DNA from 2 places in the Alteromonas sp. CH_MED4-4 genome. Region 1 is predicted to be linked to the other one. Evidence: predicted binding sites of a transcription regulator. Region 1 holds the regulator's gene; the other holds the start of a gene.
The links. The regulator sigma-54, encoded in region 1, starts transcription at its own class of promoters, with help from an activator protein. The targets are predictions, from matches to a motif close to GTTGGCACGNNNNTNGNNT.

Region 2: the regulator sigma-54 is predicted to act here: its motif matches at 2,774-2,792, upstream of WA381_RS15810 (exopolysaccharide biosynthesis protein).

What each region holds. Positions count from the first base shown of each region.
Region 1 covers NZ_JAYMEU010000013.1:51,297-59,374, forward strand. The annotation lists gene mgtE (magnesium transporter) at 1-1,189, opposite strand, end outside; gene WA381_RS10825 (HPr family phosphocarrier protein) at 1,364-1,636, opposite strand; gene rapZ (RNase adapter RapZ) at 1,636-2,481, opposite strand; gene ptsN (PTS IIA-like nitrogen regulatory protein PtsN) at 2,566-3,009, opposite strand; gene hpf (ribosome hibernation promoting factor) at 3,023-3,310, opposite strand; gene WA381_RS10845 (RNA polymerase factor sigma-54) at 3,341-4,822, opposite strand; gene lptB (LPS export ABC transporter ATP-binding protein) at 4,896-5,621, opposite strand; gene lptA (lipopolysaccharide transport periplasmic protein LptA) at 5,624-6,178, opposite strand; gene lptC (LPS export ABC transporter periplasmic protein LptC) at 6,147-6,725, opposite strand; gene kdsC (3-deoxy-manno-octulosonate-8-phosphatase KdsC) at 6,722-7,270, opposite strand; gene WA381_RS10870 (KpsF/GutQ family sugar-phosphate isomerase) at 7,271-8,078, opposite strand, start outside.
Region 2 covers NZ_JAYMEU010000025.1:39,048-47,125, forward strand. The annotation lists gene WA381_RS15795 (sensor histidine kinase) at 1-774, opposite strand, end outside; gene WA381_RS15800 (hypothetical protein) at 779-1,003, opposite strand; gene WA381_RS15805 (sigma-54-dependent transcriptional regulator) at 1,020-2,351, opposite strand; gene WA381_RS15810 (exopolysaccharide biosynthesis protein) at 2,928-3,533, shown strand; gene WA381_RS15815 (LysR family transcriptional regulator) at 3,542-4,465, opposite strand; gene WA381_RS15820 (rhodanese-like domain-containing protein) at 4,528-4,872, opposite strand; gene WA381_RS15825 (ArsR/SmtB family transcription factor) at 5,057-5,368, shown strand; gene WA381_RS15830 (PRC-barrel domain-containing protein) at 5,465-6,214, opposite strand; gene maoP (DUF413 domain-containing protein) at 6,407-6,763, opposite strand; gene WA381_RS15840 (hypothetical protein) at 7,163-7,330, shown strand; gene WA381_RS15845 (LysR family transcriptional regulator) at 7,457-8,078, shown strand, end outside.

The DNA.
Region 1 (8,078 bases):
CAAAGGCAATAATTACGCCCAGCATGTAATCTTGTTTCCATAACGCGATGACAGAGGCAATAAGCACCGCCCAAATAGCACCGTTTAAAAAGCCGATGGATATTTCTTTACTGATAAGCCATCGTGAGTTACTTGCGTTAACATGGCCTAGTGCCATACCACGGATAACTAGCGTTAGCGTCTGATTACCCGCTACACCGCCCATACTAGGGACAATGGTATTTAGAATAGCTAACACAGCCAGTTGGCTCAGCGTTGCTTCAAATAGATCACTCACCATCGCAGCCATTAGCGCCGTCACTAAGTTTACTGCCAGCCACACCGAGCGTCGTTTAGTACTTTGCATAACGGGTGCAAAGGTATCTTCGTCGTCATCAAGACCCGCCATACTCATCATCGAGTGTTCCGCGTCTTCACGAATAATATCAACCACGTCATCAATGGTAATTCGGCCCACTAAGCGATGGTTTTCATCTACAACAGGTGCTGAAAGCCAATTGTATCGCTCGAACAGGCTTGCCACTTCATCGTCTGGCATATTCACAGGAATCGCTTCAGATTCCTCGTCCATAACGTCAGACACTTTATCGTCGGTATCTGCGGTGAGTAAACGGGTAACCGGAACAATACCAACAAGGTTGTCAGTTCGGTTTACCACGTAAAACGTATCCGTATTCTCAGGTAGCTCGCCTTTTAAGCGGATATAGCGCAGAACCACGTCAATGGTCACATCGGGACGTAATGTGATGGTGTCGGTGTTCATGATGAAACCAGCGGTTTCTTCACCGTAAGACAGCGCTTGCTCTGCGCGCACGCGATCTTGTGCATCCATCGAGTCTAGAATGTCGGCCAATACTGGCTCGGGAAGGCTGCTTAGCGTCTCTGCTAAGTCATCGGTATCCATCTCTTCAAGTGCGTCAACCACATTAGCGGGAAGCATTTTTGTAATGATACCGTTTCGAACATCGTCAGACAGTTCTTCTAAAATGTCGCCGTGAAAGTCACCATCAATGAGCTCCCATAATTCGTCACGGGTTCTGCTAGGGCTAGATTCAAGAATGTGGGCGACGTCTGAAGGCGGTAATTCAAGCAGAAGCTTACGTACAGATACGAATTGACCGTTGGTCAACGCAGCGTTGAGTGCGCGTAACTGAGTTTGTACGTATTTAGAAACAAGCGCTTCTGCCATAAGGCGTTATTCCTACAAGCTAAAAGATGAACAATGCAGGCCATAGAGCCTAAGTGGGCGTAGAATATCGCAATTATGATGAGTCTGTCATGATAATTGCGTAGGTTTTGCGCGGGATTTTAAGATAACTGCGCTAAGTGTTGATTAATTGGTCAATGGATTGGGCAAGTAAGACTATTCGTCTTCGTTAAATCTGCCCTCAATAAGCTCTTCAATAGCTGCAAGTGCATCAACAGCATCACTGCCGTCCACAATCACGTCTACCTGTTCACCTTGATGGCTTTCAAGCATCATTAATCCCAATACACTGCTTGCGTCTGCTTCTTTATCGCCTTTTTTTAAGATGATTTTAGCGTCGAATTGATTAGCCAGTTTAACCAGTTGGGTCGCCGCTCTTGCATGCAACCCTAACTTATTGACGATAGTTAGCGTTTTTTGAATAGTCATTACTGATTCAGCTCTCTATGGCGAATTTGTACATCAGGGTGTATTTCACTGAAGGTTTTCGACAGGGTCTGTGCGATATAAACCGAACGGTGTTGGCCACCAGTACAGCCAATCGCTACGGTTACGTAACTTCTGTTATTGCGCTCTAAATGAGGCAGCCATGTCGTTATTAAATTCTGAATTTGCCAAATGAACTTGGTCACTACAGGCTGCGACCCCAAAAATACTTCTACTGGCGCGTCTAATCCGGTCAGATGTTTAAGGTCGGGCTCCCAGTGGGGGTTAGGTAAAAAGCGGGCATCAAAAACGTAATCCGCATCTTTAGGAATACCGTGCTTAAAGCCAAACGACTCGAACACAAGCACAAGGCGTGAGCTTTTCTTACCCAAGATACGCTCTCGAATTAACTCTGCCAGTTGGTGAATGGTAAGCTTATCAGTGTCTAAATATAAATCTGCGCGTTCAGCAATAGGAGCAAGTAGGGCTGACTCGGCTTTAATGGCTTCTGAAAGCGATTTATTAAGCTTGGCGAGAGGGTGAAGACGACGTGTTTCGCTAAAACGCTTAACCAGTACATCATCGCTCGCGTCAATGTAAACAATGGTCATCGACCACGAAGAAGGCAGGTAGTCTAGAATTTCTACCAAATCGTCAGGATTTTTAGGTAAGTTTCTCACATCGATACTTACCGCAACCTGATCGTACTCGTCAACAACTGTATGGGTTAAGGTGGGAAGTAAGTTTACCGGGATATTATCAACACAGTAATAACCTAAATCTTCCAATGCGCGAAGTGCGACAGACTTACCAGACCCCGAACGACCACTGATTATTATCAGCTTCACCTACTTTCTCCCTAATACTCTGGTTTTATCACATACGCGTTGTTGAATTAGGCGCCTACTAAACGGTTAATAGGCGCTTAATGTTTAACTTAATGCAGATAGAATATCGTCGCTTGTCGTTGCGCGACGTATTGCTTTAATCGTTTCTTTGTCGCTTAGTTTACCAGCCACGGTGGCCAGCGTTTGAAGGTGTCCTTCGGTCTGTTCCTCGGGAACGAGTAGCGCAAAAAAGATGTCTACGGGTTTCTCGTCAAGGGCGTCAAAGTCGATTGCTGGCGTGCTGGTTACAACAATGGCAATCACTTTCTCAAGGCCCGGCAGGCGCCCGTGGGGCAGGGCGATACCATTGCCAATGCCTGTACTACCCATACGCTCTCGAGCCATCAAACTGTTAAGTACCGTTGCCTGATCAATGTTCTCGTTTTGCTTGGCAGCGATATCAGCGATGATCTCAAGAATTCGCTTTTTACTATTACACTGAACCGCACACTCGGTGCGGTCCAGACTTACGATGGCTTGTATATCCATGCTTAATTAACTACTAATGTTTTTTCAGTTTTTCCTTATGCTTGATTACCTGCCGGTCGAGTTTATCAACCATGCTGTCAATCGCCGCATACATGTCGGTATTTTCTGAGGATGCGAATACTTCAGCGCCACTTAAATGAACGGTCGCTTCGGCTTTTTGATTTAATTTTTCAACGTTCAGGATGACATGCACATTAGAAATGTGATCAAAGTGACGTTCAAGTTTGCTGAACTTCGTATCGACATAATTACGCAAAGAGTCGGTGATTTCGACATGATGACCAGTAAGGTTGATTTGCATATTTCGTCTTCCTTATATTATTAAGCCCGATTAAATAAGGCTTTTGCGTTGGTTCGACGGCGGGATCGACAACGATTCCCGGTACTTTGCTATTGTTCGCCGGGCAACTTTAATGCCTTGTTCGGCCAACAATGAAGCAATCTTGCTATCACTTAGCGGCTTGCTAGGCTTTTCAGCGGCCACTAATTTCTTGATCAATGCACGAATCGCTGTAGATGAACATTCACCACCAGACTCTGTTGCAACGTGGCTTGAGAAGAAATACTTCAATTCGAAGATTCCACGTGGCGTATGCATGTACTTTTGCGTTGTCACTCGCGAAATAGTGGATTCGTGCATATCTACCATTTCTGCGACATCATTTAGCACCATTGGTTTCATCATTTCCGGGCCGTGCTCAAAAAAGCCCATTTGCTGCTGCACAATGCAGTTTGCAACCTTCATTAAGGTTTCGTTACGAGATTCAAGGCTCTTTATGAACCACTTAGCCTCTTGCATGTGTGAGCGGATGAATTGTGAATCGCTACTATTCTTGGCACGGCGACTCATTGCTGCGTATTGTTGATTTACGCTTAACTTAGGCAGACTGTCGGGGTTCAGCTCAACCACCCAACGGCCATTTTTCTTGGTTACTGAGACATCAGGAATAACGTACTCAGGCTCTTTAGTAACTAAAGCACTACCTGGGCGAGGATTCAAGGTTTGCAGCAAACGCATTGCCTCGCGTAGCTGATCTTCTTTCAATCGGCTTTTACGCATAAGCGTACGATAGTCTTTGCTGCTCAGTAAGTCAGAGTACTCTTCAATCAGTTGCTTTGCTTCAGCAAGCCACGGTGTGTCTTCTGAAAACTGGCGCAATTGCACCATCAAACATTCTTGTGGAGAGCGAGAGCCAGAACCAATAGGGTCGAACATCTGAATGCGCTTAAGCACACATTCTATTTCGTCCATTTCAATCGGCTCTTCCATATCATCATCGTTAACCGCTTCTAAAATATCGTCAAGGGTAACGGTTAAATAACCTGACTCGTCAATAGAGTCGATGATTGCTGTAGCGATTGCGCGATCGGTATCCGAGAAATGGGTAAGGCGCATTTGCCAAAGAAGGTGCTCTTGAATATCTTCAGTAGTCTCTCCTTGGAAGATTTGCTCGTCGTCATTGGATGGACCCGGAGCAGGCGAAGATGAAGCAGAGTAGTATTCATCCCACGTACTGTCGATTGGCAGCTCATCGGGAAGATCGTTTTTCTCAAGTGCATCGCCGGCTTCTAATGTGTCACTAGATGCAGAAGCAGTGGCCTCAGAGCCGCTGTCATCGTTGTCGATATTGTTCTTTTCTAGTTGCGGCTCGTCGTTACCTTCTTCAACTTCTAATAGCGGATTAGAATCGAGCGCTTCTTGGATCTCTTGTTGAAGATCAAGTGTAGAAAGCTGCAGCAGTTTAATGGCCTGCTGAAGCTGTGGTGTCATGGTAAGTTGTTGGCTAAATTTTAGCTGTAAAGATGGTTTCATCTACGTCTTATTTAAATGCTCTAAATTGAATATACCAGAGCGAAACTGAAAAATGACAATTCGGTTACATTAACTATAGCCTGAATTGTTCGCCTAGGTATACATCCCTTACTTTTTGATTACTTAAAACCTGTTCCGCCGTTCCTTGCGCAATAAGCTCGCCATGACTCACAATGTACGCCTTTTCACAAACATCCAATGTCTCTCGTACGTTATGGTCCGTGATAAGGATTCCAATACCCCTATCGCGAAGATGTTGTATTATCTTCTTTATATCATTAACTGATATTGGATCAACACCAGCAAATGGTTCGTCTAACAAAATAAATTGCGGTTTTGCTGCCAGAGCGCGGGCAATCTCAACGCGACGGCGTTCGCCCCCTGACAAACTCATCCCAGTACTATTACGTATATGGTTAATATTAAATTCATCAAGTAGCGCATCTGCTTCTTCTTCTTGCTGTTGTGAATTTAAATCTTTACGGGTTTGCAAAATGGCCATGATATTTTCATGCACTGTGAGCTTTCTGAAAATAGAGGCTTCCTGCGGTAGGTAGCCAATTCCGCGGCGTGCACGCTCGTGCATGGGCTGATGAGTTAGCTCATTGTCGTCGATTTCAATCTTGCCTTTATCCAGATTCACTAAACCAACAATCATGTAGAATGTGGTGGTCTTACCAGCGCCATTTGGGCCAAGAAGACCAACAATTTGACCCGTTGAGACAGACAGACTTACATCTCGAACAACCTGTCTTGACTTGTAAGCCTTAGCAAGATTTTTAGCGCTCAAAGTTGCCATTGCTATTCATTGCCCTCGTTGTCTTTTTTGTCTTTCTTAGACGAAGTTTTGCGAATGGTCTCAGGTGTGAATACTGTAGTCACTCGACCCTCACCATCCTTACCTGCGCCGCCAGTCGCTAGCAATTGCTCGGTAATCATATCGAACGTGATGTTGTCACCCTGTACTTTACTGGTGTCTTGTTTCAACTCTGCGTTTCCGGCAAGAGAAATCGTTCGGTTCACCACTTCATAGCGTATTTCATTAGCTTTTGCCGAAACTGGCGTGCCGTCTTCCAATTGCTGGGAATAGCTTGCAGGCTTTCCTCTAGCAATAAATATTTCACGACCACCACCGTCAGTGGCAATTACTTCCACTTCGTCAGCTTCAATAACCAAAGAGCCTTGAGTTATGAGTACGTCGTCTTTGTACAACGCGGTTTTATTTTTACCGTCGATAAACTGGGTGTTCGAGCCTATTTTTATGGGCTGCGAAAAATCATCTTCACTGGCGTGTACCGCACCGCTAGCGATGGCAAGCAATAAACTAGTTGCTAGGGGAATAAGTGGTTTGTACATGATCTAAAAGCTCGTATTCTTGTGTGCGTAAATTCGCGTTAAACCCATTACTTAAAATGACATATTGGGTGCCCAGTATTTCAACGGGTTGGTCAGATGTCATTTGCTTGGTCTCTAAATTAATTTGAATGTACTCGGTCGATATACTTCTGACAAAGTCATCGCCAGTTTGGTTCTCAATATTAACTTGGTTTTCCAGCTGGATTAGCTCGTTATTGTATAGTGTACCTTCATCAGCGGTTACCACCCATGGTGATGACGCGTTTTCTGTATAAAGGGTGTATTTAGGTTGCTGAAACAATACAAAGCCAAGCTGGTCGTAATGCTCCATCGACTCTGCAAATACTTTGTGATTTAACTCACCGTCTTGATTGTACAGCGTAGTGGTTAGATTTTTTGCTTTGTAGGCGGGCTTTAGCGCATCGTTTTCACGATTCCCCTGCGTTTCCGGCTGCTCTTCCATCCACGTAGGGATGTACATCAGCATCGCCAGAATAAATAGCGCCGATATACTTAATCCTAAGCGATTAAAGCCAAACAGGCTCATACACTAGCTCCAAAAATCTCATTTGCTACCCCTTTGGCCTGCAAAATGGTATCCGATATTTCTCGGACCGCGCCAAACCCACCGGGAAGGGTCGTAATCCAGTTTGCTTGTTTTGCTACGTAAGGATGGGCATCGGCAACCGCAATTTTAACCGCAACGTGCTTGTACATACCCGTATCTGGCATGTCATCACCTACCGCAGCCACTTCGTCAGTGTTTAACTCAAGGCGTTTCATCAGGTCGCTAAGCGCGTCTGCTTTATTCTCTTCGCCTTGAATTATATGTGCAACATTCAGTGCCTTCATTCTATTTTCAACAATGGCAGAGCGACGTCCAGTAATTACCGCGACATTCACTCCATTGCTCACTAGCGCTTTTACACCATATCCATCACGGGTATGGAATGCTTTAAGTTCTTCACCGTCGTTACCTAAGTAAATTCGACCATCTGAGAACACACCATCAACGTCGCATACCAGCAACTTTATCTTGGCTAGTTTTGCGAAAAGCGAGTCATTTATTTCCGTGTACAAGGTGGTTGTCATTTAAAGCACTCCTGCTTTTAATAGCATATGCATGTTAAAGGCCCCAACAGGTTTGCGCTTATCGTCAGTAACCATTAACGCACTAATTTTATGGGTTTCCATCAAATTCAGGGCTTCTACAGCCAGCTGACCTGCGGTGGTAGTCTTGCCGCCTTTAGTCATTACTTCTTCTACTGTCGCACTGTGTACGTCTATTCGGGCATCGAGAATTCGTCGTAGGTCGCCATCCGTAAAGACGCCTGTCAGCGTACCGTCTGCCGCTATCACGCCTGTCATACCCAGTCCCTTTTTAGATATTTCCAGCAGTGCGTCAGCAACAGAAGCACTGGCATGGACAAGGGGGATATCACTGCCGCTTTGCATTATATCGCTAACTTTAAGCAGAAGTTTTCTGCCTAAACTACCGCCTGGGTGCGAAAGCGCAAAGTCATCTGAGGTGAAACCTTTTTGGTCGAGCAGTGCTACCGCAAGCGCATCACCCATAACCAGTGTGGCGGTTGTGCTTGACGTAGGAGCAAGACCTAGCGAACACGCTTCTTTTTCAACGCTGATATCAAGTACGACATCTGCGTGTTGCCCTAATGAACTGGAAGCACTGTTGGTCATGGCGACCACCTGTATGCCTAAGCGCTTAACTACGGGCAATAAGTTAACGAGTTCGTTAGTCTCGCCAGAATTAGAGATGGCGAGTAAGACATCGCCTTTGCTTAGCATGCCCAAGTCGCCATGGTTGGCTTCACCAGGGTGCATGAAAAATGCAGGAGTACCTGTACTGGCAAGTGTAGCGGCAATTTTATTTCCGATATGC
Region 2 (8,078 bases), on a different contig from region 1:
AAAATCTTCCAACTCTCTATTACTTCGTGCTAATTCGTCTGAATAAACACTTAACTCTTGCGTTCTATCTGCTATCCGAGATTCTAGATCTTCGTTAACAGACTCTAAGTCAGCTTGGTATTTCTCATGCTCACGGGAATTTATTTTGAGCAATAAAAATACCGTAATAATCAGTAGCAGAGTCGTTGCAGAGGAAATGATCAGCGTATTAACGGAGTCCCTTCTTAGGCTCATTAAGTTGGCTAAATGCGTGCCTTGCATATCTCGTTCTGAACCGTCGATTTCTCTAAATAAGGTTTCAAACTGTTTGTAGAGTTTTATACCCTTATCGCTATTCACTAAAATGACAGCTTGTTGCTCTTTCCCTTCTTTATACAGCTCAACTACTTCAATGACTTCATTGATTTTTGCTTTGGTTAAAGACAAAAGTTCTTCGATGCGGATGGACTGGTCGTTAATATCTGAAGAGAAGGAGCTTACTTCTACCTCATCCATTAATTCGCCGATTACGCTTAACGTTTCGGTGTAGTCGGTAAGATATTCTTCATCGCCAGTTAGCATATAGCCGCGCTGACCAGACTCCACGCGAAGTACAGCAACGTGAAGGCGGTTAACTGCATTGATAACACGGTTCGTAGTGAACAGCCGCGCTTCCAGAGCAGAAAGGTCATTCAATGTACTAACTACGTAAAATGAATTAGCAGTTATTACAATAATGACCAGAACAACTAAAATTATCCAACTGTATAGTGAAGACAATACTTTAGTAATCATTTACTTAATCCGAAACATTGCCACTTAACTCTGATGTCATTTCAGCAAGAGTATGGCTGCAGTCTTTAGCACTGCTTATTATTTTATCCAACGCCACCAATGCCTTTTCAGGTGGAACGTCACCGTTTAATGCCATTTTTACTAGCTCAGCTTGCATTGATATTCTGTTTAATGGTTTGCGTGCATCATGCACATAAACACTTAGTCGAGAAAATTCTTCGCTAGTCATGCCGAATACCTCTTACTTAGTCGTCTTTACTTAAGTCACCATATGCATGAAGACGGTTGTAAAGCGTTTTCGTACTAATTCCCAGCATTTCTGCTGCGGTGGTCTTATTGCCATTCACTTTTTCCAACGTGGCATAAATTAGCTCTTTTTCCACGTCTTCAATGGTTCTACCGGCTTGAAGTGCCGGTGTCGTGCTCTGTTTTTGAGCGAAAGGCGACTCAATGGTTTTTGGTAATTCAATCTCACTCTTTTCAGGGTCGCTCATAATGGCAGCGCGATGCACAAAGTGTCTTAGCTCACGCACGTTACCGGGCCAGTCATAAGCTTGTAACGTATCGAGTTGACTATCTTCCCACTTAAATTGCGAGCCATTATCTTTATTGAATTCAGCAATAAAGGTTTTTGCTAGTAATGGAATATCTTCCTTTCTTTCGCGTAGCGGAGGAATGGTAATTGGGAACACCGCAAGTCTGAAGTAGATGTCTTCGCGCAGTACTTTGCTTTGCGCAATCTCTTCCATTGTTCGGTTCGTGGCAGATACAACGCGGCAGCTCACCGGGATGGTCTTCGTTCCGCCCACACGAATAACAACCTTGTTTTCTAAAACGCGGAGTAAGTTGGGCTGCATATCAATGGGCATTTCTGTGATTTCGTCCAAAAAGAGCGTGCCGCCCTCAGCTTGTTCGAAAACGCCTTCTTTACGTCCTACAGCGCCGGTAAATGCTCCTTTTTCGTGACCGAAAAGTTCGCTACCTATTAGTTCTTTTGAGAATGCACCACAGTTGGTTGCAATATAGGGACCTTCACTTTCTGAAGCACGATGAATTGCGGCAGCCACCACTTCTTTACCTACACCGCTTTCACCAAGCAGCATTACATTTGCGCTGGTTTTACTCACTCTAGAAATCAGCTTGTAGAGCTCTTTCATAATTGGCGATTCACCAATCAGCAAGTCAAAATGTTTCTCTATTTTGTCTTGTGCAGGTGCTTTTTCTTTTGGCTTTTGACTTAATACAGCCTCTATTTCCTCCCGTTGAATTGGCTTAACGAGATAGTCGACCGTGGGGCCACACAGACCCTTTATCACGCTTTTCACAGAAGGGTGACCCGTTATCAAAGTAACGCGAGGGCGCTTAGGAAGTGCATCTAGTTCATTGAATAAGTGCGCGCCGCTTCCATCGGGTAACATGAAATCAAGCAGTACATGGTCAAAGGTTTCTTTTTCTAACCAATCGCGGGCTTCTTTGAGTGTGGCAGCGGTAAGTACTTCGTGGCCAAGAAATTCGATGATAGTACAAGCTACTTCTGTGAACTCGGCGTCGTCATCAACTAAAAGTACGGTAAGCACGTGGATGTCCCTCTCTTCTTTCGTTTCCTATTCAGAAAAAATATGAAATAGAATCAATGTTATAGTTTTATCATACGCTATTAACAACTGAATGCTAAAGCGCATATTTAAAGTTTGTTTATACGCTGGCTTAAATCGATAAGGCGTAAGCGCATCGGAAAATATTTAAATGCCTCGAGCAACCTGGAAATCTTGAACATTTGTTTAGATGCCAGGGATAGTCGGTTGCGCTAACTTCTTCTAACTTATCAACTCTTTGCAATCAGCGGTACACGTCGCACTAAAGTACAGAATGTCTATATCTGTTTTTGTTTTATTAGGTGATTTTATTTTACTTATCAGGAGCATTTGCAAAAAGTATTCCTGTCTTTAACACACCTGCAAAAAGTATTCCTGTCTTTAACACACCGTCACATGCAATCGATGGCATATTTTTCGCACGATTTAACTGTCTAAAGTTACTTGCAATTTCACTATGGCAAATCGACTAGGTGCAAGAAATGTATATTAATTAGGCGAGAAGCCCGTCTGATTAGCGCGACGTTCGCAGGTAATGTGATATCAAAGGAATTGAAGATGTGGGGAAAAACAGCTGTAAGATCAATGACTTTATACGAGTTGTTGGGGAAAATGCAGCCGCGAGCAAGACAAGATAAGTTCGAGTTTGCTGAGTTTTGGGATGTGATGGAGAAAAGAGGCTTTGGACCAATGCTGGCGCTGCCATCTTTTATCGCTTGCACACCGATTGGGGCCATCCCTGGGATCCCATCTTTAGCGGGTGGGACGATTTTACTCATCGCGTTGCAAATTTTACTCGGTCGTAGGCATCCTTGGTTACCGCAAAAAGTGATGCAGTTAAACTGTGACGCCGATCAGCTTCGCTTCATTGTCGATAAGGTTAAACCGTATGCAGTACGCGTAGACCGTTTTTTAGTTCCTCGGTGTTTTTTCATGCGCCAGCCTGTGTTCAGATCACTCATCGCATTGTGCTGTGCAGGTTGCGGATTTGTAATGATTCCACTGGAGCTTATTCCCTTTATGGGGCTTATTCCCGCTTTTGCTGTTTTTATTATGGCAATAGGCATGGCCACAGACGACGGTGCTGTGGCGTTAGTCGGTGTTTCGTTATCGCTATTTGGCTTTATACTTGGGTTTGAACGCCTTGCAGTCGCGCTAAGTTGATGCTCTAACTACTCAGTACACGAATCGAGCATAAAATCTGACGATGGAAGGTTCATTGTTTGATATCGTAGCTCGCCAATAAAAGCACGGGCAGCTGGTCCCAACGTATCGCCGTCTTCGAAAGACAAATAAAGGAGCGCCTTACGCAACGCTGCATTATTATCGAGGGGAAGGGGAACGAGTGTACCGTCTTCTAGCTCATCTTTAATTATTGCGATAGGCAGCCACGCAAAACCCAATCCCTGAGTAATAATATCTAATGACGTTCTAACGTGGCTTACGGTCCAGCGCTGCTCTGCACCTAACCAGCCCACATCAGCTTTACGCTCCGCGGATGAATCCCTTACCACAATTTGACGATAAGCCTTTAAGTCTTCCAGTGTGAGCGTTCTATCCAATTGGTGCAATGGATGGTCGGCGTGAGCGACAGCTGCAAATTCAATTTCGCACAAGTCTTCGCTAAAGCCATTAGAAAACGCGAAAGGAGAGATGCCTAAATCAACTTTACCATTGCTCAAAAGTGAATTTGCGCCACTGAGCACAGTTTCTTCTATCTCGATACGAAGGAGCGGGAACTCAGCAGAAACTTTCGCTAGCACGTTATAAAGCAATTCAGACGGGAAAATAATATCCACCGCTATGCGTAAAGTTGTTTCTGTGCCAGATTTAAGGCTATTGGCAACGGCCTCGAGCTTGTGCGCTTCGCTAAGCAAAAAAGAGGCACGGCGATACATAAGTTCACCTTGCGGCGAAAGCTGGACTTTACGTCCAATATTCTCAAACAATGACACTCCAATGGCGTTTTCAAGCTTTTGAACCGCGTGGTGAACGCTCGATTGACTTTTGTGAACTTCAGTAGCAGCTTGATTAAAGCCGCCTGCATCGACGACGGCTTTGAACATTCGCCATTGTTCTAACGTAGATTTCAGCATACAGCGCCTTAAAACACTTAATTAACGCTACTTATAGCATACGCGTGGTTAAGAAGTCATTTCTAGTTTGCTTGATTTATCGTGGGTACAGGGCATGTCACAACCGAAACGTTCTCATAGCCCATCTTTATAAGTTGCTCTGCAGCTAGTTTTGCTCGAACGCCCGACGCACAGTGAATATAAAGTGGCGCTGAAGCATCTTTAAACTGTTCCAGTGCCTTCATTTCGAGCACGCCGCGTGGTATGTGAAGCGCAGAAGGTACGGGCTGATTGGCAACTTCGGCACTCTCTCGTACATCAATCAATATACCGCTATTGATTCGGCACTCACTGGCCGCTTGCTCCGCAGATACAGTGCGTAAGTTCACGTCTATGTTTTCTATTCGAGTCTTCATGTCTATAAGCATATTTTTCCTTTTTGCCTAAACTTAGTTGAAATAAGTAAAATCTAATATATTGATGTCAGCGTAATAAAACAATGTAAAATACGGCGATTCGTCGCATAAATTGGCAGGTCGGCAAAATGCCTTATACTTTAGTATAGTAAATGGCTAAATTGGTGCCGAAATACTTTACAGATAGAGAGTGCTTATGTCCGAGGATATGGTAATAGGTTCAGATGATATAATGGAACACGCTGCGGAAGCCGAGATCTTCCTTAAGCAATTCGCGAATAAAACACGCCTTATGGTGCTTTGTTCGTTGCTGAAAGAGGAAAAATCGGTAACCGAACTTCTCGAAGTTGTTAGCGTCTCGCAGCCAGTGATTTCTCAGCACCTTGCTTTATTGCGAGAATCAAAGATGGTGGCCACAAGAAGGCAAGGTCAAACTATTTACTACCGCTTAGCAGACGAGCGCGTCAAGCGCTTAATTGCTTTGATGTACGAATTTTTCTGCGAATAATCTTCTTTTTGCATCCTAAGCTACAATGTCCGCCTTCAACAACGGACATTGTAAAATTCCTAACTAAAAATTACCATCAATGACACTCTTCGGTTATTAATTTCCGTTTTTGTTCAATTGCTCGCAAAGCATAGGCACATAGCCTTCTTCAGATATTTTTTCACTTTCCACTTCAGGTCTATCAACCAATTCGTCGTGACTTAAATTCACTACTACGCTGTGCGCCGCCCAGTCGATACTTTCAATATCGCTAGGTAGAAGTGCGAGATGTTTGCCACCCGGAAGCCAGTTGTTGGTATCTACCACTAGCATGATTATCTTCCAGCTCTCGGTGTCAATGACGAAGTTACTGATGTGGCCCACGTTATCTGTGGTTGTAGCTACTTCATATCCACCAACTTCGCCCACTGCTCTTAGGTGGTTGGTGCTTTTTTTCGGGGTTTCAGTTTCAGACTCTTCAGCGCGTTGTAATTCGACCAGTTCATTTGGATGTGCGAACTCTCCCCATGCTCCTGGACCAATCCAATAGTATCCGTAACCAAAATATTTGAAGAGGTTTTCTTCGTATTCACGTGACACAGGCTTATGTTCGTCAATAGAGGGGCTGTTTTTCAATGTATCAACTGTCATATTGATATGAACAGACTCACTATCTTCATCTAGCTGTTTGACAGATATAGGTGATATTACCACTTTGCGGCTAAGCGGTAGCCAAGTATTGGTATCTGCGACCAAGTAGCGAACAGTGAAGGTTTCGTCGTCGAAAAGGATATCGCGGATGCCGCCCACTTTGTCATCAAGGGCATGTATAGAAAAGTGAGTAAGCTGTTTTGAACTAATGATCATCGTTGCGCCTCCTTTGCATGGGCTCGTTTTTCAGAATGAAATGCACAATTCACTGCACATCATTCTGTATTACTACTAAGTGTAGACAGTCCTTAATGTTTCTTCATTTTGTTCTTGTCTGAAGTTGATTGAGATCATTTGTTCAATAACAAAAAAGCTCGCCGGAGCGAGCTTTTTAGTAATGCTGTAGCATTATGCTACATCGAATTCTTCATCAGAGTAATCTTCATCATAGTCTGACTGGTTACTCGCGCTGCTGTGAAGGGTGTAGAAGTGCTTTTTGCCCCTTGCTAATCTGACGTATTTCGCCCAGGCTTTTTCTAGGTTATTGCTAGCTTCAACTTTACCTGTAACGAATTCGACGAAATGTCTCTCATCATCACTTTCAGGCGACAACTCGCCATTTTCAAGTCCTAGCAGTGTTTTGCCGTAGTGGGTTAGAAGATCGGCTTCAGTAATACTGAAGTCACCTGATTTACGAAAACCGTATGGAAACTTCTGACGGTCAATATAAGGTTTTGCAGATTGTCGAATAGCTAAACTTTTCATGTTGTACCCAACGTAATGTTTTGTTCAGCGCACTTTTAAGATAATTAAAAACGAAGATAAAACAAAAGATTTTTCTCTTATCAATAAAAAATTTTTAACGGTATAAAATCTAACACTAAATTTTAGATTACGTTAGAAAAGTATACAGAAAGTACGAGGTGATAACCTCAAGTATGATGTGTCTAAGTTTTTGAAATTAAAGTGAAATGTAAGTATTTATTTATTGGCCCTGCAACGGGTATCGCTATTACACGAGCGTAAATGAGTTGGACGTTAAAAGTCTATGAAAATCACTGATGAGAATAATCAAAAATTCTTGTCGCTACGATGATTAAAATTCGTTTTCTATTTTGTCACTTAAGATAATAATTGAAGTGTGTTAACAACCCAGAGAAGTCAATGAGTAAAGACTATCGTTACCAGCGTGATGAATGGGACTCGGTAGAAGAGGAAGATTTTCACGCTAAAAAGCCAAGTTCCAAACGTCAAAGTACTGTAAAGGAAAAGCAGAAGCGTGACCTGCAACGCCGTGACAAACAGCGTCGCCTGCACCAAGAAGAGTATTAATTCAGCGAGTTGGTGAAATTTTAATAAAGCGTACCGTTTATAGCGGTGCGCTTCTGTGCTTTTGTGTTTACTTGCCGTACTATCTGTGTCAATTTAGACCCACTTTGATTCGGTTGTACAATAAGCATGGATATACGCTTTCTCACCACCTTTATAGAGGTGGCAAAAACTCGTCACTTTGGTAAAGCGGCTGAAAACCTTTACCTTACTCAATCTGCAGTCAGTGCACGCATAAAGCTACTTGAAGAGTATTTTCATACCACGCTTTTTATTAGGCAACGCAACAGTATACAGCTCACTCAATCTGGTGAGAAACTTCTGCCTTACGCTAGGCAATTATGCGCAACGCTAAACGAAGCAAAACAAGAGCTCCAAATTCAATCCTCTGAATATGTTGTTTGCGGCGCAACACAGCTTGCGAGCGAGCTGTTATTGCCTCAGATGCTCAGTCACCTACACAACTCGTTTCCCGATTGGTCAGTAAAGGCTGAAGTTCTTACGTTAGATACCCTTTCGAGACAATTGCACGAAAGGGTGACGGACTTATCATTCTCCACGGAACCGTTGAAATCTGAAGAAGTAAATAGTGATGTATTGCTAGAGCAGGATTTGGCGCTATATAGAATTGGACAAGCGTCTGAGACTATTGATGCAGCAGATTTTGTGGCTATTGATTGGGGAACTAAGGCAAGAGACTGGTTGCTTACTGCTTACCCTCAACTTCGCGATGCAAAGCTAAGAACCAATT